Regions from separate parts of the Microbispora sitophila genome, predicted to be linked through region 2. Evidence: riboswitches for the same ligand, from Rfam matches in the RefSeq annotation. Region 2 holds a riboswitch; each other region holds the start of a gene.
The links. Region 2 has a riboswitch for cyclic di-AMP ahead of IL992_RS26430 (CHAP domain-containing protein). Riboswitches for the same ligand answer to the same signal wherever they lie in the genome.

Region 1 (9,802 bases), on a different contig from region 2:
CCGACGGCCCCGATCCGCGCTACATCGTGCAGCACGCCGCGGCCCAAGCGCTGGCCGGCAAACCTGACGCCCGGCCCGACGTCTCCGTCGAGATGGCCGCGGACCTGCTGTTCTGCCTGCTCAGCCCGCAGCTGTACCTGCTCTTCGTGCAGGACCGCGGCTGGTCGCAGGACAGGTGGGAGGAATGGGCCTATGCCACGTTGACCGCCCAGCTCTGCACCGACTCCGCGGCGCGCCCCTTGCGGGAGGGGCCGGGGCTGTAGGAGGGGCCGGGGCTGTGGGAGGGGGCGGGGCGTCACCATCGCCCGGGGGGCGTTATCGTCATTATGACGAAAGGGGATCCCCTAATGGTGGCGCTCGCACGTAGACTCACCGCCCCCGCACCCGGCTGGACCGTCGAGGCCGACGTTGTCGTGATCGGGTCCGGCATCGCCGGCCTCACCGTGGCGTTGCGCCACGTCGAACTCGACCCCCGGGCGCGGGTGCTCGTGGTCACCAAGGACGTCTTGTCGGCCGGGTCGACCCGGTGGGCCCAGGGCGGCATCGCCGCCGTCCTCGACCCCGAGGACACCCCCGACGAGCACCTGAGGGACACGCTCGTCGCCGGGGTCGGCCTGTGCGACGAGGAGGCCGTACGCGTCCTGGTCACCGAGGGCCCCGACGCGCTGAAGCGGCTGATGAGCCACGGCGCCGAGTTCGACCGCGATACCGACGGCGAGCTCCAGCTCACCCGCGAGGGCGGCCACCACCGCAACCGGATCGTCCACGCGGGCGGCGACGCCACCGGCGCCGAGGTGCAGCGGGCCCTGGCCGAGGCGGTGCTGGCCGAGCCCCGCATCGAGGTCATCGAGCACGCACTCGCCCTCGACCTCCTCCTCGACGCCGAGGGGCACGCCTGCGGGGTCACGCTCCACGTGATGGGGGAGGGCGCCCGCGACGGCGTCGGCGCCGTACGGGCCGGGGCCGTGGTGCTGGCCAGCGGCGGCATGGGCCAGATCTACGCGGCCACCACCAACCCCGTGGTGTCCACCGGGGACGGCGTGGCGCTCGCTCTGCGGGCCGGCGCGGTGGTCAGGGACATCGAGTTCGTGCAGTTCCACCCCACCGTCCTGTGGCTGGGGGAGGGCTCGACCGGCCAGCAGCCTCTCGTCTCCGAGGCCGTGCGCGGCGAGGGCGCCGTGCTGATCGACGCGAACGGCGAGCGCTTCATGCGGGGCGTGCACGAGCTGGCCGACCTCGCGCCCCGCGACGTGGTCGCCAAGGCGATCATGCGCCAGATGGCGCGGATCGGCGCCGACCACGTCTACCTCGACGCCACCCACTTCGGCGAGGAGAAGTGGCGCTCCAGGTTCCCCACGATCCTCGCCGTCTGCCGCGAGCACGGCATCGACCCCGTCACCGAGCCCATCCCCGTCGCCCCGGCCGCCCACTACGCGAGCGGCGGCGTGCGCACCGACCTGTACGGCAGGACCAGCGTCCCCGGCCTGTACGCCTGCGGAGAGGTGGCCTGCACGGGCGTGCACGGCGCCAACCGGCTGGCCTCCAACTCCCTGCTGGAAGGGCTCGTCTACGGCGAGCGCATCGCCGCCGATCTGGCGGCCGGAAACCTGACTGGCGACCGCACGCCGCGCGAGCCCGCCCCGGCCGACGATCGGCCGGAGGGCCTGGTGGACCCGCGTACGCGACCGAGGATCCAGAGCCACATGAGCAGGGGCGCCGGCGTGCTGCGCAGCGACCGGAGCCTCGCGCAGGTCGCCCGCGCGCTGTCGGACGCCCGCTGGACGCCGGTCGCGGTCGAGCCCTGCACCGAGTCGTGGGAGGCGACCAACCTCCTCACGGTGGCCTCCGCGCTGGTCGCCGCGGCGGCCGTGCGCGAGGAGACCCGCGGCTCGCACTGGCGGGAGGACCACCCCGACCGCGACGACGCCCACTGGCGGGCGCACATCGACATCGCCCTGACGGCGGAGGGACTGACCTTGACGTACACGCCTCACGAGGAACTGCGGACCGAGCTGGAGAAGGCCGGACTCGACCCGGACGCCGTGCTCGGTCTCGTCCGCGCCGCGCTGGAGGAGGACCTGGCCGGGGGACAGGACGTGACCTCGGTCGCGACCATCCCCGCCGACCAGCGGGCCGTCGCCGACGTGGTGGCCCGCAAGGAGGGCGTGGTCGCCGGCCTGGCCGTGGCCGAGACCGTCTTCCGCCAGGCCGCCGGGCGGGTCGAGGTCGAGCGGCACGCCGCCGACGGCGACCGGGTGCGCCCCGGCGACGTGGTGATGACCGTGCGGGGCGCGACCAGGGACCTGCTCACGATGGAGCGCACCGCGCTCAACTTCCTCACCCACCTGTCCGGCATCGCCACCCAGACCCGCCGCTGGGTGGACGCCGTCGAGGGCACCGGCGCCCGCATCCGCGACAGCCGGAAGACCCTGCCGGGGCTGCGCGCCCTGGAGAAGTACGCCGTCCGGGCCGGCGGCGGGGTCAACCACCGGATGGGCCTGCACGACGCCGCCCTGATCAAGGACAACCACGTCGTCGCCGCCGGCGGCGTCGCCGAGGCGTTCCGGGCCGTACGGCAGGCCTTCCCCGGCCTGCCGATCGAGGTCGAGGTGGACCGCATCGACCAGATCGAGCCGGTCCTGGCCGAGGGCGCCGACGAGATCCTGCTCGACAACTTCACCGTGGACCAGCTCGCCGAGGCCGTACGGCTGGTGGCCGGGCGGGCGCGGCTGGAGTCGAGCGGCGGGCTGACCCTGGACGCGGCCCGCGCGGTGGCCGAGACCGGGGTCGACTACCTGGCCGTCGGCGCGCTCACCCACTCGGCCCCGGCACTCGATCTGGGCCTGGATCTTCGTGAGGCATAATCAGGGAATGCTGCTCACCATCGACGTCAGCAATACCCACACGGTGCTGGGCCTGTTCGAGGGTGAAGAGGTGATCGAGCACTGGCGGATCGCCACCGACCCCCGCCGTACGGCGGACGAGATCGCGGTGGTGCTCCAGGGTCTGCTCGGGCAGTCGCCGCTGCTCAAGGACGCCGACATCAGCGGCATCGCCATCTGCTCCACGGTCCCGTCGGTGCTCAACGAGATGCGGGAGATGTCCCGGCGCTACTACGGCGACGTCACGGCGGTGGTCGTCGAGCCCGGCGTGCGCACCGGCGTCCCGGTCCGGATGGACAACCCCAAGGAGGTCGGCAGCGACCGCATCGTGAACGCGCTCGCCGCCACCACCCTGTACGGCGGTCCGTGCGTGATCGTCGACTTCGGCACGGCCACCTCGTTCGACGCCGTCTCGGCCCGGGGCGAGTACGTCGGCGCGGTGACCGCGCCCGGCCTGGAGATCTCGGTGGACGCGCTGGCCACGGCCGGGGCCCAGCTCCACAAGGTCGAGCTGGTCCGGCCGCGGTCGGTGATCGCGAAGAACACCGTGGAGGCGCTCCAGTCGGGCATCATCTACGGCTTCGCCGGCCTGGTCGACGGCATCGTGGACCGCATGACGGCCGAGCTGGCCTCCGACCCCGACGACGTCACCGTGGTCGCCACGGGCACGGGTGCGCCGCTCGTCATCGGCGAGGCCCGTACGATCGACGTGCACGAGCCCTGGCTCACGCTGATCGGCCTGCGGCTGGTCTACGCCCGTAACGCGTCCTGACGACTGCCTCGCGTACGGGACCATAGAAGGCAGGATCCCGTTCAGAGAGGACTGACGTGATGGACGCCGACTGGGTGGCGCGTTTCGCCGATGAGGTCATCGCCGAGGCTGAACGGCGCGCACCGGGCAAACCCGTCGTCTGCGCGTCCGGCCTCAGCCCGTCCGGCCCGATCCACCTGGGCAACCTGCGCGAGGTCATGACCCCGCACCTGGTGGCCGACGAGATCAGGCGTCGCGGCTACGAGTGCGTGCACATCATCTCGTGGGACGACTTCGACCGCTTCCGCAAGGTTCCGGTGGGCATCGACCCCGCCTGGAACGAGCACATCGGCAAGCCGCTGACCACCGTCCCGGCTCCGCCCGGCAGCGAGTACCCGAACTGGGCCGAGCACTTCAAGGCGCCGATGATCGCCGCGCTCAACGAGCTCGGCGTGGAGTTCCACGGCATCAGCCAGACGCAGATGTACACCTCCGGCGCGTACCGGGAGCAGGTGCTGCTCGCCATGCGCGAGCGGCGGAGGATCGACGCGATCCTCGACCAGTACCGCACCAAGAAGGCCAAGGCCAAGGAGGTCACGGACGCCGACGAGGCCGCCGCCCTGGAGGGCTCGGGGGCCGCGAGCGAGGACGACGGCTCCGGTGCCGGGGGCTACTACCCCTACAAGCCCTACTGCTCGGTCTGCGACCGCGACCTGACCACGGTCACGTCGTACGACGACGAGACCACCGCCATGTCCTACACCTGCGTGTGCGGCCACGGTGAGACCGTCCTGCTGTCCGAGCACACCCGCGGCAAGCTGGTGTGGAAGGTCGACTGGCCGATGCGCTGGGCCTACGAGGGCGTGGTCTTCGAGCCGTCGGGTGTGGACCACAGCTCGCCGGGTTCGTCGTTCGTCGTCGGCGGCCAGATCGTCCGCGAGGTGTTCGACGCCCCGCAGCCGATCGGGCCGATGTACGCCTTCGTCGGCATCAGCGGCATGGCCAAGATGAGCAGCTCCAAGGGCGGCGTGCCGACCCCGGCCGACGCTCTGTCGATCATGGAGCCCGCGCTGCTGCGCTGGCTGTACGCCCGCCGCCGCCCCAACCAGTCGTTCAAGGTCTCCTTCGACCAGGAGATCCAGCGCATGTACGACGAGTGGGACACGCTGACCAAGAAGGTGCAGGACGGCACGGCGCTGCCGGCCGACCAGTCGGCCTACCGCCGCGCGTCGAGCACGGCCTCCCGGGTCCTGCCGGAGACGCCGCGACGGCTGCCCTACCGGACCCTCGCCTCGGTCGTGGACATCGCCACCGGGCACGAGGAGCAGACGCTGCGCATCCTGCGCGCGTTCGACCCGGAGATCACCGGGCTGGACGAGCTGCGGCCGCGGCTCGACCGCGCCCAGCACTGGGTGAACACGTACGTGCCCGCGGAGGAGCGCACGCAGGTGCGCGAGACGCCCGACAAGGAACTGCTCGACACGCTCGGCGAGCAGGACCGGGAGTCGCTGCGCCTGCTGGTGGAGGGCCTCGACGAGCACTGGTCGCTCGACGGGCTGACCACGCTCGTGTACGGCGTGCCGAAGGTGCAGGCCGGGCTCGACATGGACGCCAAGGCGGCCACGCCCGAGCTGAAGGCCGCCCAGCGCGCCTTCTTCGCCCTGCTCTACCGGCTGCTCGTCAGCCGCGACACCGGCCCGCGGCTGCCCACGTTGCTGCTGGCCGTGGGCCGTGACCGGGTGCGCGAGCTGCTCGGCCGCGCCTGATCTCGGGCCTGATCTCCTGCGGGTGGGCCGGACGGTATGACCGTCCGGCCCACAGCCGTGTGCCGGGACAGGCGAATCAGTGCAGGCAATTCAGTGCAGGCAATTCAGTGCAGGCGAATCAGGGCAGCAGGACCAGCCGGCCGCGGAGGCCGCCTCTCCGTAGCCGTTCGTGCGCCTCGGCCGCCCGCTCCAGCGGATAGGTGCCGGCGACCCGCAGGCTCAGCCGCCCCGCCTCGGCGAGCTTCGCGACGTCCCGGAGCTGGGCCGCGTCGGCGCGGACGAACACCGTCGAGACCCGGATGCCGCGCAGCGGCAGGGGGGCCAGCCCGGCGGCGACGGCGACGAACGCGCCCCCGTTGCGCACGGCGTCCAGCGCGGGCAGGCCGACGACCGCCGCGTCCACCAGGCCGTGCACGCCGCCGGGAACGACGGCTCTGACGGCCGCGGCCAGGTCGGTGCCCCTCGGGACGAACCATTCCGCGCCGAAGCCCCGGACGAGTGACTCGTCGCCGGGCGCGGCGACCGCGGCGACCCTGAGCCCTCGCGTCACGGCCAGCTCCACGAGATAGCCGCCGAGGCCACCGGCCGCTCCCGTGACGAGCAGGGTCTCACCCTCGGCGAGCCCGGCGAGATCGAGCGCCTGGACGGCGGTCAGCGCGTTCAGCGGCAGCGTCGACGCCTCGGGCGCGGCCACCCCGGCGGGCGCGGGCGCGACGGCCGTCTCGTCCAGCACGACCAGGTCCGCCTGGGCCTTGAGCGGCTCCGTCAGCCGGTCGGACAGCCCGATGACCCGTTCGCCCGGGCGTACGCCCGTCACTCCCGGTCCGGCCCGATCGACCACACCCGCCACGTCCCAGCCGAGTGCGTACGTCTCCAGGTGCGGCATGAGTCCGTTGTCGGCGAGGGCGCCCGCGGCCGTGAGCAGGTCGACGGGGTTCACGGCCGCCGCCTCGACCCTGATCCGCACCTGCCCCGGCCCCGGCTCGGGCTCTGCCACGTCGACGACCCGTACGGCTCCGTCCCGTGCCACCAGTGCTCTCATGAGTTCCTCTCCTTCCGATGTCGCAAGGAGCGTAAGGAGAGCTGCTCTCTTCTGGGAAGAAGGCACCTGATAGTGCGTAAGGCAGGAGAAGGTAAGTCGATGGCCCCCGGCTCGCGTCGCTCCACGGGCGGCGTACGACCGGAGGCTCGACTCCGAACCTTGACGACCTTCATGGCAGGCGTTTACCTTCCCTGAAGGGTGGGCCGACGAAGCATCGTCGTGGGGGAGGGCGGACGATGGGTGTTCCCGAGGTCGTCTACCGAGGTGACAATCTCGCCTCGGACCTTGAGCGTGCCGGTCTCACCGAAGAGGATCTGCTTCTCCTCGCGGAGCTGGCCAAGGGCGTGACCGCCGACCGGGTGGGCCGCAGTCTCGACGTCAGCGGGCGCACCGTGCGGCGCCGGCTGCGGTGCATCTGCGACCGGATCGGCGTCGCGACCGCGATCGAGGCCGTCGCCTGGGCGGCGCGCCGCCGCCTCATCTGACCGCGTTCGCGACGCCCTCTGGCGAGGAAGGGCTCAGTCGGCGACGCGCACCGCTCCCGCGAACGGCCGCCCGGCGATCTTCGCGATGTGGATGACGTCTCCCGTGCGCGGCGCGTGGATCATGTAGCCACCGCCGATGTAGATGCCCACGTGGTGCAGGTCGGGGTAGAAGAACACCAGGTCGCCGGGGCGGAGCTGGTCGCGGGAGATGTGCGTGCCGGCCGTCCACTGGTCGCCCGTGTAGTGAGGAAGGCTGATGCCGACGGACTGGTAGGCCGCCATGACCAGACCCGAGCAGTCGAAGGAGCCGGGCCCCTCGGCGCCCCACACGTACGGCTTGAGCTGCTGCTTGAGGGCCCAGCGTGCCGCCTGGGCGGCCTTGCCGTCGCCCACGATGGGGAACGACATCCTGCTGCGCGTCTCGGCGCCGACCGTCCGGGAGACCTGCCGGTAAAGGTTGCTCTCGGTCTTCTTGATCAGCTTGGTGATCTTGTCGCGCCGCGAGTCGAGGCCGCCGAGGAGCTTCTTGACCTCGGCCTGCCGGGCCGAGGCGCTCTCCCTGGCCCGCGCGGCGGCGTCCATGGCCTTGGTGACCTCGGCGACCTCCTGGCTCTCCTGGAGCTCCAGCGCGTACGTCGTGGAGGCCTGGTCCAGGTATCGCCGGGGGTCGGCGTCGCTGTCGATGAGCACGAGCGCGTTGCCGAGCCCGTTGGTCATGTAGGAGTGCTGCGCGAGGGCGCTCGCCTTCTGCCGGCGGACCTCGAGCTCGGCCTCGCTCTTGGCGAGGTTCTTCTTGGCGAGGTCGGCGGACCGCTCGGCCGCCTTCAGGCGCACGCGCTCGCCGTTGTACTGCTCGGTGAGGGTCTCGATCTCGGTGTAGAGGCTCTCGACCTGCGCGGTGAGCTCCTTGAGGCTCGGCTTGGGGTCGGCGGTGGCGCGGACCACCGGGGCGCCGAACGTGATCGCGGTGATCGCGACGCCGACGAACGCCAAGCGGCGGATGGCACCCGGACCGGCCGTGCCGGATCCGGATCCTCGGCCGCGGGCGTGCCTGCCCACCGGCCGTCCTCCACGCATGCGCAACCGAGCTCCTCTCCCACATGTGCCCGCGGCGGGCCCGTCGTCGAGACGGGGCCGTACGGCGGGGCACTTCTGAGCGCCTACCGGGTTAGCTGACGGGTTCGGGCCGGAGTAGCCCTACCTTTGCGGATTCACCCCTTGACGATCCGAGATCGAACCGATCCTGATCCTGCAGTTGGGTCCCCGGCTCCCCTTCGCACTCGGTGCTTCGAAGATTCGGCGCCCGGTCGCCGTGAGCGCTCACGATGACCGGCATCGTCGCTGGACGATAGTGCACGGCGAGTTCTTGCTCAACCAGAACTCCGAAACCCGTCTACGTTTGACAACCAAACGATCACGGTCGGGTCACGAGATCGGTAGTGATACGTCCGCGTTCACCTGGGTTTAGAGCGATCTGGGACTTTGGATGTGCTGCCCGGGCTGGTGAAAAAAGTGGGACGAACCGGAACAGTCACCTCGGGGGGCGGTCGTTCATCCGTCCGTATCTTGACGGCTACGGACGGTCAAGCATCATGTCGGGTGTCGCGTTTGGGAATGACCGTTATCCGTACGGGACCGCTCCGCGCCGACCGCGTTGGATCGGCCGCGGTCCGGCTAGGCTGGCCGGTCATGGAGCAGGTCGCCGCGCAGACATCCAGTGAGCCGGGTGCCATGGCCGTGACGGTGCGCCGGGCCAGGACGCCGGACGTCCGGGCGATCCGGCGCCTCGTCGACGCGTATTCGGGCGTCGGTCCCCGCCTGCTCAAGAAGAGCACGGTCACGCTGTACGAGGACGTCCAGGAGTTCTGGGTGGCCGAGACGGGCGGGCAGGTCGTCGGCTGCGGCGCGCTGCACGTGCTGTGGGAGGACCTGGCCGAGATCAGGACCGTCGCGGTGGACCCCGCGGCGCGCGGCGGAGGCATCGGCCACCGGATCGTCGCCGCGCTCATCGAGACCGCCAGGGACCTCGGCGTGCGGAGGGTCTTCTGCCTCACGTTCGCGGTGGAGTTCTTCGCCAGGCACGGTTTCACGCCCATCCAGGGCACCCCGGTCTCCCAGGAGGTGTACGCGGAACTGCTCGCGTCGTACGACGAGGGTGTCGCCGAGTTCCTCGACCTGGAGCACGTCAAGCCGAACACGCTGGGGAACACCCGGATGTTGCTGCACCTCGACCGTCATTGATCGCCATTGATGGGCATTGATCACTGATCTTGACGACGATTGTCGGCTGCTGCAAAGGTGACTGTTGATACACCTGTCGCTACTTTTGGCAATATCAGCGTGTGCTACAGACGTGCGGCGCATGCGTCTTCGAAACGAGGTGACACGGTGAGCACCGGACAGCCGCCGTACCCCCAGGACGAGTCGGACGGAACGCCACCGCCGTCATCGAACCCCGGGTACAGCACGGACAGACAAGCCCAGGACTACGACCCCGACGTCACGGTCGTCAGCTATCGCGGGCAGCACACGGGCCCGCAGCAGCCGCCCGGCTACGACCCCGCCCAGGGCGGCTACGGCCAGCAGCAGGGCTACGGCGCCCAGCAGAGCCAGCAGCAGGGTTACGGCCAGCAGGGCCAGCAGCCCGGTTACGGGCAGCAGGGTTACGGCCAGACCGGCCCACAGCAGGGCTACGGCCAGGAGGCCGCCCAGCAGCAGGGTTATGGCCAGCAGCCCGGTTATGGGCAGCAGCAGTACGGTCAGCAGGGGTACGGCCAGACCGGCCCACAGCAGGGTTACGCCCAGCAGGGGTATGGCCAGACCGGCCCGCAGCAGGGCTACGGCCAGACCGGCCCGCAGCAGGACTACGGCCAGCA
Region 2 (9,802 bases):
CTTGAAACCCTCGGCCTCGAGGTGCTCGACCTGGTCAACCTCCGGCTCGGCAACGCCCAGGGACCCCAGCCCGGCTCGCTCGCCGAGCCCCTCGAGACGCTCGTCGAACTCCAGCAGCAGGGTCTGATCCGCCACCTCGGAGTCAGCAACGCGACGGCGGAACAGGTCGCCGAGGCACGCGCGATCGCGCCGATCGTGTGCGTGCAGAACATGTACAACCTCGCCTACCGCCAAGACGACGAGCTGATCGACGAGCTCGCCGAAGAGGGCATCGCCTACGTGCCCTTCTTCCCGCTCGGCGGCTTCAGCCCGCTGCAGTCCTCGGCGCTGTCGGCCGTAGCCGCCCGGTTGGACGCGACGCCGATGTCTGTCGCCCTGGCCTGGTTGCTGCAGCGGTCGCCGAATATCCTGCTGATTCCTGGCACGTCGTCGGTGGCGCATCTGCGCGAGAACCTCGCCGGCGCCCGGCTCTCGCTCTCCGACGAGGAACTCGCCGAGTTGGACAAGATCGGCCGCTAGCGGGGTAGCCGCGGGTCCACTGCTCGTGGCAGGCGTGCCCGACGCCCCGCGGCGCCCACCCTGCCGTGCCTGGTAATCAGGGTTTGATGAGGACCTTGAGGCTCTTGCGGTCGGCCATGTCCTGGTAGCCGGCCGGGACGCCGTCCAGGTCGGTGGTGGCGTCGAAGACCTTTCCCGGTTCGATGGTGCCGTTCAGGATGTCGGGCATCAGTTCGTCGATGTAGGCGCGGACCGGCGCGGGTCCTCCGGCGAGTCGGATGTTGTGGCGGAACAGGCCGCCCATGCCGATCGGCGCGTCTTCGTACTGCGGAACGCCGACGCGGCTGATGACGCCGCCCGGGCGGACGACGCCGAGAGCCTGCCGGTAGGCGGGCATGGTGCCGACGGCCTCCAGGACCACGTGCGTGCCGTGCCCGCCGGTGAGCTCGCGGACCGCCTCGATGCCTTCCTCTCCGCGGGCGGAGACGACGTCGGTGGCGCCGAACTCGCGGCCGAGGCCGGTGCGCACCTGGTGGCGTCCCATCAGGATGATCTGTTCGGCGCCCAGGCGCTTGGCCGACAGCACCGCCAGCAGGCCCACAGCGCCGTCACCGATGACGGTGACGCGGGTGCGCGGGGTGACACCGCCGGCCACGGCGGCGTGGTAGCCGGTGCCGAACACGTCCGAGAGTGTCAGCAGGGACGGCATGAGGGCCGAGTCCGCTTCTACGGGGAGCTTGACGAGGGTGCCGTCGGCGAGCGGGACACGGACCGCTTCGGCCTGCCCGCCCTCGTCGGGCAGGCCGTCGAAGAAGGTGGCCTGCGGGTGAGTGCAGGAGGTGTGCAGGCCCTCGCGGCAGAAGTCGCAGGTGTTGTCGGAGATGGCGAACGGCGCGACGACCAGGTCACCCCGCTTGAGGGTGGTCACCTCGGAGCCGGTGTCCTCGACGATGCCGATCAACTCGTGCCCCATCCGGGCAGGGCCGTCTTCTGACTTCATCGAGCCGTAGGGCCACAGGTCGCTGCCGCAGATACAGGACGCGGTGACGCGAACCAGCGCATCGGTGGGCAGCTTGATGACCGAGTCAGGCACCTCCTCGACCCGGACGTCACCGGCGCCGTACATCAAGGTTGCACGCATCAAAATGCTCCATTCACAGATGGTTGTGTTTCAGGTGGTGGCGGCAGGACAGCAGCCCCGGGCCGTGACCGCGAGCTGGTTTCAGCGTTGTGGCTCCTTGCCGCCTTCCCCCAGCTGACCTGGCCATACACCCGGTGGCGGGGACCTAGTGCGCGGGTGGCGCAGAGCGGCGGCGCTGGATGACGGCGATGATGATCGTGGGGATCAGGGTCAGCGCGGCGATGGCGGTTCCCACCCCGGCAGGACCGATGGCGCCGAGTGTGGAGCCGAGGGCGCGCCCGGCGATCCAGGACCCGGCCGCGGTGCCGAAATTGAACGCTGAGACGCTCAAGGCGGAGGCCAGGGTGGGCGCCTGACCGGCGAAGCGGACCGACAGGGAGATCAGCACGGGGTTGGCGCCGAGCCCGAAGAACCCCAGCAGCGCGACCAGAACGACGGCGGCCCAGGCATGGCCTGACAGCAGGCAGATCGCCAGCAGCAGGATTGTGGCGCCCGCGGCCGCCGCGATCGTCGTGGTGTGCGGACGGACATCCCCGAGCCGGCCCCCGACCAGCGAGCCCGCCAGGGCTCCGGTGCCGAAGCCGACGAGCACCAGCGGCACGAGCCCGGCCGCGATGCCCGCCCGGCCGGTCAGCAGCGGCGCGATGTAGGAGTAGGCGGACAGCACCCCGCCGGTCGTGGTCGCGCAGGCGGCCAGCACCAGCCACAGGCGCCCCGAGCGCAGGGCCGCCGCCTCCGACCGCACCGACACCGCCCGGTGATCACCGTCGTCGTGCGGGACGGTGCGGGCGATCAGGACGGCGGCCGCCACCGCCAGGACCGCCAGCGCCCAGAACGGGCCCCGCCAGCCCATCAGTTGCCCGGCGAACGCGCCGATCGGCACCCCGACGACGTTGGCGAGCATGCCTCCGGCACCCACCAAACCCAGGGCTCGGGAGCTTGCCCCAGGGCCCGCGGCGCGGCCGGCGGCCACGTTGGCCACCGCCCAGAACGCGCCGGTCGCCAGCGCCGTCACAAACCGTGCCGCCAGCAGCAGTGCGAAAACTGGAGCCGACGGCGACGACGAGGTGCCCGGCCGCGAACACGCCCAAGGCGAGCATCAGCGTCAACCGCCTGGACAGCCGCAGCGTCAGCATCGCCATCGACGGCGCACCGATGATCATCCCGACCGCGAACACCGTGATCAGCAGTCCCGCCTGGGGCACGCTCACTCGCAGGTCGCCCGCGATCTCCGGCAGCAGGCCCGCGACCACGAACTCGGTCGTGAGCATCAAGAAGGTGCCCACCGCCAGCGCATAGACCACCAGCGGGAGCCGCGCGGGCACTCGCCCGCGCTCGCGGAACGGGCCGGCGGCCCGCTCGGCGACTTCTCCACACGTACTCCTATCCGTCTCCGTATCGGGGGTCGCGTTCAACGTGCTGATCCAGGAAACCCGCGTGGCCGCGCGCGAGGCAGAGCGCGTTTATAGGGGGGACAAGCTCAACCCCCTTACCCCTGCCACCTGCGGAAACCCTGCGGCTACCGTGGAGGGCATGGATCACCGACCCGACAACCGCGACCAGATCCGGGATTTCCTCGCCACCCGGCGCGCGAAGCTCACACCGGAGCAGGTCGGGCTGCCCACCAGCGGCCGGCGCCGGGTCCCCGGGCTGCGCCGCGAAGAAGTCGCGGTTCTGGCCGGAGTGAGCACCGAGTGGTACACCCGGCTGGAGAAGGGTCACATCAGCGGCGTGTCCGAAGACGTGCTCGACGCGGTCGCCCACCGGTTCTTCGTCGACTGGGACGCCGCCGCCGTCGCCACCGCCGCGCTGCTACGCGCCGAAGCCGGACGCGAGCCCCGTGACCGGGCCCTACGTGATCTCGTCGGAGAACTGTCCACGCTCAGCTCCGAGTTCCGCAGCCAGTGGGCCGCCCACGACGTCCGGATCCGCCACGACGGCACCAAGCGGCTATGGCACCCACAGGTCGGCGATCTGGAGCTGACCTACCAGTCCCTCGATCTGCCCGTGTCCAACCGAACGGTGTACGACCTCACCATCTACACCGCCGAGCCGGGCACCGCCGCCGAGGACCGGCTCAAACTCCTCGCCAGCCTGGCAGCCACCCAGCCCCAGGCAACACACCCCACCAGCCAGCCGCGCTGAGCGTTCTCGCCGGCGGCCTGCTGGCGAGCCGGCCGGGATCATCCGCCACGCCGCCTGACGGGAGCCGTCGCATCCGGCACCCGCCGATTCACGGACGGGCGTCGTCCCGCAGGCGGCGCTCCCGCCTGCCGCGGGCGAGTTCGGTGCCCAGGGCGTCCAGGCGCTGGTTCCAGAAGCTGCGGAAGTGGTCGAGCCAGGTGTCGACCTCGCGCAGCGGCGCGGGATCGACGGCGTACAGGCGCCGGGTGCCCTCGGCCCGGACCGTCGTGAATCCGCTCTCCCGCAGCACGCGCAGGTGCTGGGACACCCCGGGCTGGGAGATCCCGAACTCCTCCTGAACGATCGCGCCGATCTCTCCGGCGGAGCGCTCGCCCTCGGCGAGCAGTTCCAGGATCCGGCGGCGCACCGGGTCGCCGAGGACGTCGAACGCGTGCATGCCGCCAGGCTCGCAGCTCACGCTCTTGTAGGTCAATTTGCGGCAGCCGGGCGACTTTCGGCGGGTACGGCGAAGCGCGCCGGGATCACCGGCGCGCTTCTGGGGCCGTCGTCCCTCAGGAGGAGGCGGTGGTGGACGCGGAGGTGTCCGCGGGGTACATCGGGTAGCCGTACCCGGCCACCTGCCAGGTGGGACGGGTGCGGGCCTCGACGGCGCCGCCGTCGCCGGTGTTGCCCTCGATGGTCCGGATCGTGCCGTCGCCGTTGTCCTTGACGACGAAACCGACGTGCTGGACGTCGTCGATGTCCTTGCTGCCGTTCCAGTTGAAGAACACCACCGCGCCCGGCTTGGGCGTGCGGCCCCAGCGGCCGTGGTCGGCGAACCACTGGGCGTGCTTCACGGTGTAGGCGTCGGAGCCCATGACCGGCCCGATGCCGAGCTGCTGGCCCACCCAGGAGACGAACATGTCGCACCAGGGGGCGTTCAGGTAGCCGTCGATCGTGCCGCCGTCGCGGGCGAGGGTCTCGCGGGCACGGGGCGTGGACATGTACCAATGCTGGAACTTGGTTCCGCCGCCGTTGGCGTTCTCGCTGATCCCGATCTGGCTCCTGGCCAGGTTCAGCACGTCGGCCGCGCTGACCTTGGGCAGCGTGGAGGCGATCTCGGCCATGGACTTCGCGGCCGCCGGGCCCTTGCCGGTGGTGGGGTTGTCTGCTGCGTGCGCGGCCGGCGACGCGATCAGCACGGCAGAGGCGAGGGCCCCGCCCGCGAGGGCAGCGCGAACACAGGTGTTGAGGACGTGCATGGTGGGGCGTACTCCCTTACTTCCATGCCGCCTACCGGGTTAGCTGACGGGTTCGGGCTGGAAGTCGCCCTACGGCAGGTATGCCGATTCACCCCAGGAGAGGTGGGTCCCCGGCTCCGCGCGGACGCGGACTCGGCGGCCGGGCGGCAGGCCGGGATGGCCGGCCGCGTCGGTCTGAGGAGGGCTTCTTGACCATTGAGATGAGCAAGTGCGCCCTGAGCTGCCTAAAACGTAATAGACCAGGTCAAACCGGTCAAGTTAGAACAACCCAGATTTTACTGGCCAGTAGGCAGCAAACCCGGCATAGCGGGTATCCGAGCCGCACTTCGATCATCGGCGGCAGGAGAACCCCGGCTCACCTCGGCAGGCGTACGGTCACCACCAGGCCGCCCTCCGGCCGGGCGAGCGCCTCCACCCCGCCGCCGTGCGCCACGGCGATGGCCCGGACGATGGACAGGCCGAGCCCCGCCCCCCGGGCGGAGCGGACGCGGTCGCCGCCGAGCCGCCGGAACGGCTCGAACAGGTCGTCCACCTCGTACGGCGGGACCAGGGGCCCGGTGTTCTCCACCGTCACGCTCACCCCGGCCTCGTCCTCCCGCACCCGGACCCAGACCTCTCCGTCGCGCACGTTGTACTTGATCGCGTTCTCCAGCAGGTTGACCAGGCAGCGTTCGAGGAACAGCGGGTCGCCGTGCGCGACCGCCGGGCACAGGTCCTCGTGGACGACCACCTTCCTGCGGCGCGGCTGCAGGTCGATCTGCTCCATCGCCATACGGACGACCTGCCGCACGTCGACCGGCTTGCGGGCGGTCAGCTCCTGCTCCGACTGCGCCAGCATGAGCAGGCCCTCGATCAGCCGTTCATACCTCGCGTTGGTGCCGAGCAGCGCGCGGGCCAGCGCCTTGAGGTCCTCCGACGCCGCGGGCTCCTCCAGCGACACCTCCAGGACCGTACGGTTGACCGCCAGCGGGGTGCGCAGCTCGTGGGAGGCGTTGGCGATGAACCGGCGCTGGGCGTCGAACACCCGGTGCAGCCGGTCGAGCATCGCGTCGAAGGTGTCGGCGAGGCGCTTGACCTCGTCCTGCGGGCCGCGCAGCGCGATCCGCTCGTGCAGCGTGCTCTCCGACAGCCGCTGCGCGGTCTCGGTCACCCGGTCCAGCGGGCGCAGCGCGCGGTCGGCCACGAGGTAGCCCAGCACCACCGCGACGGCCCCGACGAGGACCATGACCACCACCGACGAGCGGAGCACGTCGCTCAGCACGTCGGCCGCCCCCTGCTCGACGTTGGTGCGCACCCGCTGCGCGAGCATGTCGCTGTCGGGCAGCCTGCCCCCGAATACGGCATCGGGGGCACCGGTCACCTTCGACGCCACCGCCACCACGAACCGCTGGTTGAGCGCCCGCGCGGTCAGCAGGTGGGTGAACCACAGCAGCACCGATCCCGCCAGGAAGAACAGCCCGCCGTACAGCAGGGTGAGCCGCATCCGCAGGCCGAGCCGGCTCCACAAGGACAGGACGCGGGTCACAGCCGATACCCCCGGCCCGGCACGTTCTCGATCACCGCCGGCTCGCCGAGCTTGCGGCGCAGCGAGGTGATCGTGACGCGCAGCACGCCCGTGCCGGTGTCGGCGTGCTCGTCCCACACGCTCGCCCGCAGCCGGGCCGAGGTCACCAGCCCTCCGCCGGCGCGCATGAGCTCGTGCAGCACGTCGAACTCCTTACGGCCCAGCGCCACCTCCCGCCCGTCCCGCATCACCGTACGGCGGGCCGGGTCGAGCCGGATCCCGGCCCGCTCGATCACCGGAGGCACCGCCCGGGGCGAGCGCCGGGCCAGCGCCCGGATCCGGGCCACCAGCTCGGCGAACGCGAACGGCTTGACCAGGTAGTCGTCGGCGCCCAGGGACAGGCCCCCGACCCGGTCCCGCACCCGCCCGGCCGCCGTCAGCATGAGGATGCGGCTGGCCCCACTGGCCGTGACCAGTTCCCGGCACACCTCGTCGCCGTGCACCTCGGGCAGGTCGCGGTCGAGCACCACCACGTCGTAGTCGACGTAGGCAGCCAGCTCGAGCGCCTCCTGACCGTCGTAGGCCACGTCCACCGCGATGGCGTGCAGCCGCAGCCCCCGGGCGACGGCCTCGGCCAGCTGTTCCTCGTCCTCGACCACGAGCACCCGCATCCCGACCTCCCGCTCGCCTCCGAGAGTGGCGCAGGCGGTGTTAGCCGCGGATAAGCGGATCTCGCTTATCCGCGTTTAGCACCGCCTCCGCTGGAGTTGGGCCCCGTCCCGGGCGAACGCCCTGGATGAGAAGAGCGACAGAGGAGGAACGACCCATGCGCTTACGACCGCTGCGCGCCGTGGGCCCGGCACTGGGGCTCACACTGGGGCTCACATTGGGGCTCGCCCTGGCACTGACCGGCTGCGGCGCGGCCCCCGCGGACGACGGGATCGCCAGCGCGGGCGGCGCCACGTCGGGCACCGCGTCAGGCGCCGCGGCCAGGCCGTCCGCCACGAGCACGGTGGACCGCCAGGAGGCCCAGCTCAAGTTCGCCCAGTGCATGCGCGAGCACGGCGTGGACATGCCCGACCCCGATCCCGACGGCCGCGTCCGGATCATGAGCAAGAAGGGCGACGAGGCCTCGATGCAGAAGGCCATGCAGGCCTGCCAGCACTTCATGAAGGACGCGGTCGGCGACAAGCTCGGCGGCGACGATCCCCAGGCGCGCGACCGGATGCTCAAGTTCGCCCAGTGCATGCGCGAGCACGGCGTCGACATGCCCGACCCCGAACCCGGAAAGGGGCTCCAGGTCAAGATCAAACCGGGCCAGGAGAAGGCGATGGAAGAGGCGCAGAAGGCCTGCGAGGAGTTCGCGCCGGGGAGGAAGCCGTGAGGAAGGGCCTCGTGGTCGCGGGCGCCGGAGTCCTCGCCCTGGCCGCCGCGGGAACGGCTGTCGCCATGGCGGGCGGCGACGGCGCCGGCGCGGCTGAGCCGTCTTCGCCCCCAGTCCCCGCCACCGCGTCGATCACCCGCCAGGACCTGGTCGACACCAAGACCGTCGAGGGGTCGCTCACCTACTCCGGCGAGCGGCAGGTCAGCACCGACGCCTCCGGCACCGTGACCTGGGTGCCCCCCGAGGGCGCGGTCGTCCGGCGCGGCCGCGCGCTGCTCAGGGTCGACCGCAGGCCGGTGGTCCTCATGTACGGCTCGCTGCCGATGTACCGCCCGCTGCGCCAGGGCGTCGACGACGGCCCGGACGTCGAGCAGCTCGAACGCAACCTCAAGGTCCTCGGCTACGGCGACGACCTGACCGTGGACGACCACTTCAGCTACGCCACCTACCTGGCCGTCAAGGAGTGGCAGGACGACGCCGGGCTGCCCGAGACCGGGCAGGTGGACGCCTCCCAGGTGGTCTTCCTGCCCGCCGCCGCCCGGGTGACCGACGCCAAGGTCGAGCTCGGCGACAGGACCACCCCCGGTCGTCCGGCTCTCACCGTGTCGGGCGTACGGCGGCTGGTGCACGTGGACCTGTCCACCGACGACCAGTCGCTCGCCAGGAAGGGCGCCAAGGTCACCGTGGAACTCCCCGGCGGCGAGCGGGTCACCGGGAAGATCACCTCGGTCGGCACGGTGGCCGAGGCCGTCCCGTCCGGGCAGGGCCAGGACGAGGGCAGCACCATCGACGTCGACATCACCCTGAGCAAGACCCCCAAGACCCGCCTCGACAAGGCCCCGGTCGAGGTGGAACTGGTCAGCGAACGGCGCGAGAACGTGCTGGCCGTGCCGGTGGAGGCGTTGCTGGCCCTGCGCGAGGGCGGCTTCGGCGTCGAGGTGGTCGAGGGCCCCTCCACCCGCGTGGTCCCGGTGGAGCTCGGCGCCTTCGGCAGCGGCATGGTCGAGATCACCGGCGCCGGGCTCGCCGAGGGCATGAAGGTCGGGGTGCCCGCCACATGAGCATCCCGCGGCCCGAGCAGCCCTACGTGGTGGAGCTGCGCGAGGTGACCAAGGAGTACGGCGGCGGCGTGCGGGCCCTGCGCGGAGTGGACCTGCTGGTCGAACGCGGCGAACTGGTCGCCATCGCCGGGCCGTCAGGCTCCGGCAAGTCGACCCTGCTGCACCTGATCGGGACCCTGGACCGGCCCACCACGGGCACCGTACGGATCGCCGGGCACGACGTGGCAGGGCTTTCCGACCGCGAGCTGTCCGCGCTGCGCGCCCGCCACCTGGGCTTCGTCTTCCAGCAGTTCCACCTCGCGCCCGGGGTGAGCGCGCTGGACAACGTCGCCGACGGTCTGCTGTACACCGGCACGCCGCTGCGGGCGCGGCGGGAACGCGCCGCCGCCGCGCTGGAGCGGGTGGGCCTCGGCCACCGGCTGGGCCACCGCCCCAACCAGCTGTCCGGCGGCGAGCAGCAGCGGGTGGCGGTGGCCCGCGCCGTGGCGGGCGACCCGCCGCTGCTGCTGGCCGACGAGCCCACCGGCAACCTGGACTCGGCGGCGGGCGCCGAGGTGCTGGGCGTCCTGCGCGACCTGCATGCCGCCGGCACCACGATCGCGGTCATCACCCACGACTCCGAGATCGCCGAGTGGTGCCCCCGGCAGGTGCGCGTACGCGACGGCCGGGTCGTCGCCGACGCCGGGGCGGGCGCCGGACGCCGCCCTCCCGGAGCGAACCCCAAGCTCAACCCGGAAAAGGCGCCGAATGCCGAAACCGCGGGGGCGGCGAAGGGAGCACCACGATGACCCGTCAACGGCTGACCCCCGCCAGGCTCGGGCCGTCCGA
Region 3 (9,802 bases), on a different contig from region 2:
TGCCCGCCGCCCACACGGCCGGCCGGTCGCGGAGCAGCGGGGGAGCGGGCACCTGCGCGAACAGGCGGTCGAGGATGACGTGGACCGCTTCGGTGTTCTCCAGCCGATCCTCCACCACGGACGCGTAGTAGCGCCAGAACTCCCGGACTGTGGGCGGAAGCTTGCCCCCGTAGGGGTCCATCAGGGCGAGGAACGACTGGAACTCGGCGTACAGCCGGTCCAAGGTGGGGCCGTCGACGGACTCGCCGCTCAGCCGGCACATCGTGACCGTGGACTCGAAGAGCGTCGCCACCACCCAGGCGCGCGCCTCGGAATCCGCGGCGTTGAACGGGCGGCCCTCGGCATCGGTGCCGGTGATGCGGGCGTGCAGGCGGTTGAGCCGGGCTGCTTCCCGCTGCCGGACCCGCGCGTCGGGGTCGACCATCCGCTGTGAGCTGAGCACCGTGTTGCGCAGCCGTCGCCACGGGTGCGCGACGAAGGTCGAGTTGGTGATCAGCGCGGCGCCGATCTGCGGGTGCGCCGCCTCCAGGACGATGGCCCGGGTCGCCACCAGCCCCCAGCGTGTCTGCCGGGTCAACCGGTGGAGCATCGATCCCGGGCCGAGCGGATCGGCGTCGGTTCCGGCTGCTGCTGCGTCGCTCATCGACATCCCTTTCCTGTAGGAGCCGGTGCCTGTACGCCGCCGAACCGGCGGTCGCGCCGTCGGTAGACCTCCAGGCATTCCCAGAAGTGCTCGGCCCGGAAGTCGGGCCACAGCACCCGGGGAAAGACCCATTCGGCGTAGGCCACCTGCCAGAGCATGAAGTTGGAGATCCGCTGTTCACCGGAGGTGCGGATGACCAGGTCCACCTCCGGCATGTCGGGGTGGGGCAGACGGCGGGCGAAACTCTCCTCGGTGACCTGCTCGGGCGGCACCCCGTCGCGGATCAGCGACCGGGCGGCCTCGACGATGTCGCGGCGACCGCCGTGATCGAACGCCACCGTCAACGTCATCCGCCGGTTGTCGCGGGTCAGCGCCATCAGGTCGGCGATGTCCCTGGCCAGCGCGGGCGGGATCCGCGAGTCGGTGACCCCGAGGAACCGGCAGCGGATCCCGCGTGTGTGCAGTGCCAGGGCGTGTTTCCGGATGGCGCGCCGCACCAGTCGGAGCAGGACGTCGACCTCGGCGGCCGGCCGCCGCCAGTTCTCCGTGGAGAAGGCGTACAGGCTCAGCCACTCGACGCCGGCCGTATGGGCCGCCTCGATGACGTCGATCACAGCGGCCTCGGCCGCCCGATGCCCCGCGGTGCGGGGCAGCGACCGCTGTGCGGCCCACCGGCCGTTCCCGTCCATGACACAGGCGACGTGATGAGGGATGCCTCTCACCCCACCCGCCCTACCGAAGTGACGCAGACCCCCAAGTGAATCCCTCCGAGGACGGACTCTTTCACAGATTGTGACGCGACGAACACTTACCGTTGGTAATCGCAGCCCTTACTTGCCTGGCGGTGGCGGCCCGAGGTGGTATCGGGCCAGGTAAAGACATGTTTTGTCCTGTTTACACCATTCTTGTCGTGTGTGTACCTTTAGTGCACACGGCATGGGTACGGAGCGAATTCCGCCGTCCTATCCCCTTGCCGTGTCGTTGCCCGGACCGCGCGATCATCGCGCGGCCGCCGAATCCGCGTCACGTGGAGCCGGGGACCCACTCTCTTCGGGGTGAATCGGCGCGTAGGCCCCCCAGATGCGCCCGTAGGGCACTTCCTGCCCGAACCCGTCAGCTAACCCGGTAGGCGGCATGGAAGCAAGGAGTCAACCCCGTCATGTCCAGCCATCGGCTCTCCCTCGGGAGCCGGCCCTTCCGCCGGCGCCTGCGCTCCGCCCTCGCGGCGGCGACCCTCGCGGTCTCGGCCGCCACGGCCACCGTCACTGCGGCCGTCGTCCTGCCCGCCCCGGCCTACGCGAACCCGCACACGTACGGCCAGGACGTCTCCGGCTACGAGGCCGACCACGACTGGATGAACAGCCGCGCGCAGTTCGGCTTCATCAAGGCCACCGAGGGGACCTCGTGGACCGACTCGTCCTTCCCCCGCCACTGGCGGGAGCTGGAGAAGAAGGGCATTGTCCGCGGCGTCTACCACTACGGCCATCCCTCCAATGACCCCATCGCCGAGGCCGACCACTTCCTCGAGGTGGTGAACGCGCAGCCGAGCAAGCCCGGCGACATCCTGGTGCTCGACCTGGAGACCACCGACGGCGAGTCCGTCGAGCACGTCAACCAGTGGGCCAAGACCTGGCTGGAGTACGTGACGGCCAAGACCGGGACCAAGCCGATGTTCTACAGCGGCTGGAACTTCGCCAACGAGTACGGCCACGGCCTCGGCCAGTACCCGCTGTGGGTGGCCCACTACAGCAAGGCCCCGGGCGACATCACGCCGCCCGCCGACTGGAAGTCCTGGGCGATCCACCAGTACACCGACTCGCCCATCGATCAGAACGTCTCCGCACTGACGCCCCTCCAGTTGCGCGCGCTCGGCCGTCCGTAGCCGTACGGACCCCGGGGCGGGCAGTCCCGCCCCGGGGCCCAGGCCGGCCGATCAGACCAGGCCGGCCGATCAGATCGGTCAGACCACGGCGCCGGAGCCGTCGCGCCGCACGGGCCTGGCACGCGGGGCGGCGGGAGCCGGCGGCGGCTGCGAGTTGCGCCTTTCCAGCGCGATCGCCGCCGGCCCGGCAACGAACGACGACGACAGCGTCCCCACGATGATGCCGATCAGCAGGGCGACGGCGAAGTCGCGCAGCGAGTCGCCGCCGAACACCGCCAGCGCCGCCAGGATGAACAGCGCCCCGAGCCCGGTGTTGACCGTGCGCGGCACGGTCTGCAGGATCGCGCTGTTCACCACGCGGCCGAACGGTTCCCCGCGCCGCACCGGCCACAGCTCGCGCACCCGGTCGAACAGCACGACCTTGTCGTTGACCGAATAGCCGATGATCGTGAGCATCGCGGCCAGGAACACCCCGTCGATCGGCTTGCCCATCCAGGCGAACGCTCCGACGACGACGGCCGCGTCCACGAACAGCGCCGCCACGGCCGCCGTGCCGAACGTCCACCGGAACCGGAACGCCAGGTAGACGAGCTGCGCGGCGAGCGCGACGGCGAGCGCGATGAGCGCGTTGCGGCGCAACTCCTCGCCGAGGCTCGGCCCGATGAGCTCGTCACGCTGCTTGGTGACCTCGCCCACGCGCCGGTCCAGCGCCTCCTCCATGCGGACCACGTCGTCGGCGCTGATCTGCCCGGTGCGCACCGAGATCGCGTCGTCCGATCGCTGCACGACGGCCGAGGGGAACCCGGCGTCCGCCACCGCCTGTCTCGCCGCCGTGACGTCGACGGGCCTGCTCGTGCCGAACTCGACGATCCGGCCGCCGGTGAACTCGACGCCGTAGTTCAGCCCGCGGGTGACCAGTCCGGCTCCCGCGAGCACGAGCAGTCCGGCCGCGACGCCGAGCCACAGCCGCCTGCCGCGCATCAGGTCGGGGTCGCGCCGGGTCAGCCAGGTCCTGACCCGGCCGATCGAGCCGATGCCGGAGGCCCGGGGGCCGATCCTGCCGATCAGGGCGGCGGCGAGCACCCGGGTGATCAGCATCGCCGAGATCAGCGAGGCGAGCACGCCGATGGCCAGCGTCACGCCGAAGCCCTTCACGGGCCCGGAGGCGAGCCAGAACAGCAGCCCCGCGGCGAGCAGGGTGGTGATGTTGGAGTCGGCGATCGCGCTCCAGGCGTTCTTGAAGCCCCGGTCGAGGGCCGCCTTGAGGCCCCGGCGGGGCGCCTCGCCGTACTCCTCCCTGGCCCGTTCGAAGACCAGCACGTTGGCGTCCACCGCCATGCCGATCGCGAGGACGAACCCGGCCAGGCCGGGCAGCGTGAGCGTGGCTCCCATGGCCACGAGCCCGGCGTACGAGATCAGGCCGTAGCAGGCGAGCGCGACCGCGGCCAGCACGCCCACCAGCCGGTAGACGACGCCGATGAACACCGCGGTCAGGATCACCCCGACGACGCCGGCCTTGGCGCTCGCCGCGATGGCGTCGGCGCCGAGGGTCGGGCCGACCGTCCGCTGCTCGACCACCTCCAGCGGCACCGGGAGCGAGCCGCCCTTGATCAGCACCGCGAGGTTCTGCGCCTCCTCGGGCGTGAACGACCCGGTGATCTGCGTGGTGCCGCCGGAGATCCCCGCGTCGCAGGCCACCGAGTCGGCCACCTGCGGCGAGGAGATGATCTCGTTGTCGAGGACGATGGCGACGCGGCGCTTGTGGTCGCCGACCGGAGCGCAGGCCGCCTTCCCGGTCAGCTCCCGCCAGGGGCCGGGCTCCTTGAAGTCGATCGTGACGAACCAGCCGGGCCCCATCTGGGGGTCGCTGCGCGCGGCGGCGTCGGTGACGCCGGCCCCGCTGAGGGCGACCGGGCCGAGCTTCAGCTTCTGGCCGCTCTCGTCGGCGACCGCGTCCTTGTCGCCGTCCTCGGCGGGACCGAGCACCGGATGGAAGTTGAGCTGAGCGGTCTTGCCGATGACCGCGGCGGCCTCGCGCGGGTCGAGCACGCCGGGCAGTTCGACGATGATCCGCCTTTCGCCGGAGCGGACCAGGGTGGGGTCGACGACTCCGAGGGCGTCCGCCCTGCGCCGGAGCACGTCGAGGGCACGGTCGGTGGCGTCGGCGTCCGCCTTGACCGTGGAAGAGTCCTTCGTCTCGAAGACGAGCTGGGTGCCGCCGCGCAGGTCGAGACCGAGACGCGGGGCCATGGTGAGGGCGAGCAGCAGTGAGGTCGCGATGACGGCGAGCGCCGCCACCGCGCGCCACAGGGGCGCACGGGACATGAAGCCTCCACAGGCGTACGAGTGGGAAAGGTCTCAGTACGCCGTGGAGGGAGGAGCGCGCGCCGAGGCGGCCCGGCGCGGGCACTGTGCGGGCGGGCCGTCGTGGTGCGGCCCGGCCCGGGTGACCCGGGTGCCGCCGCGCGGCGTCGCCGGGTTGGGCAGCACGACCGGACCGCCGGACGCGCCGGGGCCGCCCGCGCCCGCCTGGACCCGGGGCGGGTCGCCCTGGGCCGGCCGCGTGGCGTGCGCCGGAGGGCAGTTCCGCGTGTCGGTGAGCCGGGCGCCGTCACGCGCCGGAGACCAGGCGCGGGCCGCCTGACGTACGGCGAGGTGGGAGCCCGCGGTGTGAAGGGCTGCGGCGTGAAGGGCTGCGGTGTGAAGGCCCGCTGTTTGGAGGCCCGCGGCGCGTTGTGGCGCCTCCCACGCGGACGCGGATGCGGACGCGGGCACTCCGCCGGCGGTCAGGAAGATCGCGTGCAGCAGGAGCAGCAGCACGGCGGTCAGCCTGCGTCGCACGAGCCTTCCCTCCCTCCGGCACGGCTCGGCCCTCCCTCACGAAGGCCCGGTCTTCCGGCCACCGTAGCGACTTCCGCGCGCGGGTGCCGCATCCGGCGCGGGTGAGAAGGGGAGCCGGGGGAAACGGAAAACGCACCCGGGCGGACGGGAATGGTTTCCGAGAACGGGTACGCACAACGAATGGCGGAAATCGGGCCCGGGCAGATCGGGAGAAACGGGCAACGGGAAACGCAGATGACCGTTTCGCGAAGGTGGGTTATGGTCGGTCTCATGGCGACCTCACGACGTGGCACGTGCGGGTCCACCGCCTTCACGTTGGTGGTGGGCCTGCTGATGCTTGCCCTCGCGCTGGTCGCATCCACGCCCGCCTGGTACGGCGGCGATCCCGCCCAGCGCGCACCGCAGGCCGCCGCCGAGGTGTGGACCCCGGGGGCGTGGACGCCGCAGTCGGCGACCCTGCCCACGGGCGCCGCCGGTCCCGAGCATCTGCCGTTCCCGTTCCGGCCGCGCACCGCGGCGGCCGCACCGGCGGCTCCCGTCTCCGCATCGGTGCACGCCCGGCACCACGAGGACATCGTCCTCAGCCCCCAACAGACCGGGCACCGCACCGCCGGCTCGCGCAGCCCACCACAGGCCCTGTGACGCGAGCTCGCTCGGGGCGCGCCGGAACCGCGGCACCGTCCCGGTTCTCGTCGTCGCGCGCCTGACCCGTCCCCGGCCACGCCGGCCCGGCGCGTCAGGCGGCCGGCGACGCGACCGGTGACCCGGTGCTCGCTTTGGCGCACCCGCACTCTGCCGTCCCGCCTCGGCCGCCCAGGCGGGCGGTCGTCGCGCGCTCCGGTTTCGCGGGGCCGCCTTGCCCTTGACCACCATCACGCGGGCCCACCCGCGTACTCGTCTCGCGCACCGGCACCGGTGCGTCGATGGCGCGCGTGCTCGCGCGCCGACCTCATCCCTCACCTGGAGTGATGCCGCTTATGGCAGAGATCAGGTCGCCGGGCCTCCTCATGGAGGAGTGCCGGCGGTACACCGCGCAGCTGTCCGAGCTGCGCATGCTGCTCGAGGAGCGGCTCCACGCCGCCCGGGCCGAGCTGGCCCGGTTGTGCGATCTGCACGACGCGTGCGACGTGGCGCCGTCCGCCGCGCGCGTACGGCAGGCGTGTCTCGACGTCGCCGCGATCGAGGCGGCGCTGGAGCGGATGGATCGGGGCCTCTACGGCACCTGTGTCCGATGCGAGGCGTTCCTGCCGCTCGACCGGCTCCGGCTCGCGCCGCACGTGCAGCAGTGCGCCTCCTGCGCCGGTGAAACCCGGATGACGGCATGACGGTGATGACCGGCATGACGGGTGTCAACGGGAGGAGGGGCGGGGGAGCGGCCCTGGCCCTCGACCTCGGCACCGCGCGGACCCGGCTGATGCTGTCCGGCAGCACGGCGATCAAGGAACGGCCCTCGGCGTGCGGCGGTCCGGGGACGGCCCGCCAGTGGCCCGTGCGGCACGGCATGGTCGCCGACATGCCGGGTTGCGCCCGGCTGGTCCGCACGGCGCTGAGCGACGCCGTGACCGAGCGGCACCCGCCCCTCGACCTCGTCCTGCTCGGCGTGCCCGTCGCGGCCTCCCGGCTGGACCGGCGAGCGGCGCACGCGGCGGTCAGCAGCGCCGCCCGCTGCCGGGTGAGGATCGTCGAGGAGCCGCTGGCCGCGGCGGTCGGCTGCGGCGTGGACATCGCCGACCCGAGGCCCCGGCTCCTGCTCGACGCGGGGGCGGGAATCGCCGAGGCCGTCGTCATCCGCGCCGGCGAGATCGCCGACGCGGGCGCCGTACAGGTCGCCGCGGGCGACCCGGCCGAGGGCACCGGCTGCCCGCCGTACGCGCGGGAACGGGTCGTGGCGATGGTCGCCGACCTGATCGCGCGCGTTCCCGCCGCCCTGCGGGCGACCGCCCGGCAACAGGGCCTGCTGATCACGGGCGGCGGCGCCCGCGACCCCGAGCTGGCCCGCAAGCTCTGCGCGGAGCTGCGGATCACCGTCAGTCCCGCGGCCGATCCCGCCAACGCGACCGTCAGAGGGCTGGCCTGCCTGCTGTCCACGGTCGAGCACCGCACTCCCGGCACCTCTGCCATCGCACGAAAGGACGTCGACGATGACCACCAGTGACGAGTTCACCGCCATCAGCGAGCCGCAGACGCAGGCGATGCGCGCCGACCTGGAGGAGCAGCTCCAGTGGCGTGAGCTGCAGCTGAGCGACCTGCGGGCCGCCGTCGACGGCGGCAACGACGACACTGCCAGGCTCGCCCTGCTCGCCGACGTCGCCGCCACCGAGCGGGCGGTCGCCGAGCTGCGCAAGGCGCTGGAGCGGATCGAGGAGGGAAGCTACGGCCGGTGCGCCGACTGCACCGCGGTCATCCCGTTCGGCCGGCTGAAGATCCGGCCCATGGCCCGTTACTGCATCGCCTGCCAGCGGCGCCACGAGGCCCGCTGACGCCGGCGCGCCCGCTCCGCCACCGCCCACCGGTGCGGAGCGGGCACGCCCGCGGGTTTCAGGGGGCGTCGAGGTCGGGCGCCCACACCACGCCGTTGATGTGCGCGCCGCCGTCCACGAACAGCGTGTTGCCGGTCAGGTAGCGGGCGTCCTCGCCGGCCAGGAACAGCACGACCGGAGCGATGTCCCGCTCGGGGTCGCCCATCCGGCCCATCGGGTTGGACCGGCCGGCCGCCGCCTCGAGCTCGGGGTTCTCGGCCATCCTGCGGGCGAAGGCAGCGCTCTTCGCGCCCGGGCAGACCGCGTTCACCACCACGCCGGTCGGCGCCCACTCCCGGGCCGCCGTACGGGTGAGCGTGCGCAGCGCCTCCTTGGCGGAGTTGTACTCCAGCGTGCCCATGTGGGCGTTGACGCCGTTCAGCGAGCACATGTTGACGACCCGGCCCCAGCCCTGCCGCTTCATGTGCGGGAACGCGGCACGCATCGCCCAGAACGGGCCGTAGTAGCCCATGGCGAAGCCACGGTCGAGTTGCTCGTCGGTCTTGTGCTCCACCCGGCCCATCGGCCCTACGCTGCCCCAGGCGTTGTTGACCAGGACGTCGATCCGTCCCCACGCCTCGGCGGCGGCCTCGACCATCGCCTCGACCTGGGCCCGGTCGGTGACGTCGGTGCGGACGAACCTGGCGTCGGCCCCGAACTCGGCGGCCAGTTCCCGGGCGGTCCGCGTGCCGGTCTCCTCGTCGATCTCCGCCACCAGCACCTTCGCGCCCTCGGCGGCGAAGCGGCGGGCCACGCCCCTGCCGATCCCGTCGCCCGCGCCCGTGATGATGGCCGTCCGCCCGGCCAGCCGCCCGTCGCCCATGTGCCCGCCCTTCCCACGCCGGAAACGCGGAGAGGTTAGCCGCCCGCGCCGCCGCGAGCCGGGCCGCTTCCGATCAGTGGGACGTCCGGTCAGCTCGTCAGGTCGAGGTCCCGGACGAGCCTGGGGGTCCAGATGACCCGGCCGAGGAAGCGACGGCCGTACGGCCGCGCGCCCGCCGGGGACTCTCACTCAGCGGGAGGGCGGGGGCGGCCGGGCGCGGGGTCTGTCACGGTGGGGATCGACGCTCGGCCCCCCGACCGGCAGATTGGATTGAGCACAAGTGACGCAGATCCGAGGACTCGGCTACCTCAAGGTCCAGACGCGTGACATCGGGCGCTGGCGCGAACTCCTCATCGACGGGCTCGGCTTCGCCGAGGGGTCCGGGCCGGTCCCGGACGGTCTGTACCTGCGCATGGACGAGCGCCGTGCGCGCCTCATCGTGCTGCCCGGCGACACCGACCGGGTGCTCGCGGTCGGCTGGGAGGTGCGCGACCAGTTCGCGCTCGCCGCCGTCGGCCGGGCCGTCGAGGCGTCCGGCACGCCGGTGAAGGTGCTGTCGGAGGAGGAGTCCGCCGAGCGCGACGCCGAGGCGGTCATCGCCTTCACCGACCCCGCGGGCGTTCCCGTCGAGGTCTTCTTCGGCCCCGTGCTCGACCACAGCCCGGTCGTGACCGGCCTGGGCCAGCGCTTCGTGACCGGCGCGCAGGGGATGGGCCACGTCGTGGTGCCGACCACCGCGATGGACGAGACCGTCTCCTTCTACACCGAGGTGCTCGGTTTCCTGCCCCGGGGCGCCATCAAGATGGGCGGCGGGAAGCCGCCGTACCGCCGGGTGCGCTTCATGGGCGTCAACCAGCGCCACCACAGCCTCGCGGTCTGCCCCGCCGGGTACGCCGGCGACCCCGGCCTGGTGCACCTGATGGTCGAGGTGGACAGCCTCGACGCGGTGGGCATGGCGCTCGACCGGGTGCGCACGTCGGGCTTCTCGATCTCCTCCACGCTCGGCCGGCACACCAACGACAAGATGGTCTCCTTCTACGTCCGTGCCCCCGGCGGCTGGGACATCGAGTACGGCACCGAGGGCATGCTCGTCG

Region 1: another riboswitch for cyclic di-AMP. It lies ahead of IL992_RS48775 (C40 family peptidase); the one in region 2 lies ahead of IL992_RS26430 (CHAP domain-containing protein).
Region 3: another riboswitch for cyclic di-AMP. It lies ahead of IL992_RS21715 (glycoside hydrolase family 25 protein); the one in region 2 lies ahead of IL992_RS26430 (CHAP domain-containing protein).

Annotation. Positions count from the first base shown of each region.
Region 1 covers NZ_JADBGC010000039.1:2,966-12,767, reverse strand. Annotated here, with positions in the region: gene IL992_RS42475 (TetR/AcrR family transcriptional regulator) at 1-263, shown strand, start outside; gene IL992_RS42470 (L-aspartate oxidase) at 348-2,864, shown strand; gene IL992_RS42465 (type III pantothenate kinase) at 2,872-3,654, shown strand; gene lysS (lysine--tRNA ligase) at 3,714-5,399, shown strand; gene IL992_RS42455 (NADP-dependent oxidoreductase) at 5,518-6,441, opposite strand; gene IL992_RS42450 (helix-turn-helix domain-containing protein) at 6,678-6,926, shown strand; gene IL992_RS48775 (C40 family peptidase) at 6,960-7,919, opposite strand; cyclic di-AMP (ydaO/yuaA leader) riboswitch at 8,069-8,222, opposite strand; gene IL992_RS42440 (amino-acid N-acetyltransferase) at 8,616-9,167, shown strand; gene IL992_RS42435 (RDD family protein) at 9,315-9,802, shown strand, end outside.
Region 2 covers NZ_JADBGC010000015.1:30,889-40,690, forward strand. Annotated here, with positions in the region: gene IL992_RS26405 (aldo/keto reductase family oxidoreductase) at 1-519, shown strand, start outside; gene IL992_RS26410 (zinc-binding dehydrogenase) at 596-1,639, opposite strand; partial or broken gene IL992_RS26415 (MFS transporter) at 1,785-2,910, opposite strand; gene IL992_RS26420 (helix-turn-helix domain-containing protein) at 3,173-3,784, shown strand; gene IL992_RS26425 (ArsR/SmtB family transcription factor) at 3,873-4,220, opposite strand; gene IL992_RS26430 (CHAP domain-containing protein) at 4,336-5,025, opposite strand; cyclic di-AMP (ydaO/yuaA leader) riboswitch at 5,040-5,173, opposite strand; gene IL992_RS26435 (sensor histidine kinase) at 5,381-6,550, opposite strand; gene IL992_RS26440 (response regulator transcription factor) at 6,547-7,200, opposite strand; gene IL992_RS26445 (hypothetical protein) at 7,356-7,913, shown strand; gene IL992_RS26450 (efflux RND transporter periplasmic adaptor subunit) at 7,910-8,974, shown strand; gene IL992_RS26455 (ABC transporter ATP-binding protein) at 8,971-9,762, shown strand; gene IL992_RS26460 (ABC transporter permease) at 9,759-9,802, shown strand, end outside.
Region 3 covers NZ_JADBGC010000011.1:181,388-191,189, reverse strand. Annotated here, with positions in the region: gene IL992_RS21725 (oxygenase MpaB family protein) at 1-643, opposite strand, end outside; gene uppS (polyprenyl diphosphate synthase) at 640-1,365, opposite strand; cyclic di-AMP (ydaO/yuaA leader) riboswitch at 1,644-1,790, shown strand; gene IL992_RS21715 (glycoside hydrolase family 25 protein) at 1,803-2,525, shown strand; gene secD (protein translocase subunit SecD) at 2,604-4,850, opposite strand; gene IL992_RS21705 (hypothetical protein) at 4,884-5,366, opposite strand; gene IL992_RS21700 (hypothetical protein) at 5,637-6,008, shown strand; gene IL992_RS21695 (TraR/DksA family transcriptional regulator) at 6,344-6,691, shown strand; gene IL992_RS21690 (rod shape-determining protein) at 6,688-7,521, shown strand; gene IL992_RS21685 (TraR/DksA family transcriptional regulator) at 7,508-7,846, shown strand; gene IL992_RS21680 (SDR family NAD(P)-dependent oxidoreductase) at 7,905-8,708, opposite strand; gene IL992_RS48435 (VOC family protein) at 8,989-9,802, shown strand, end outside.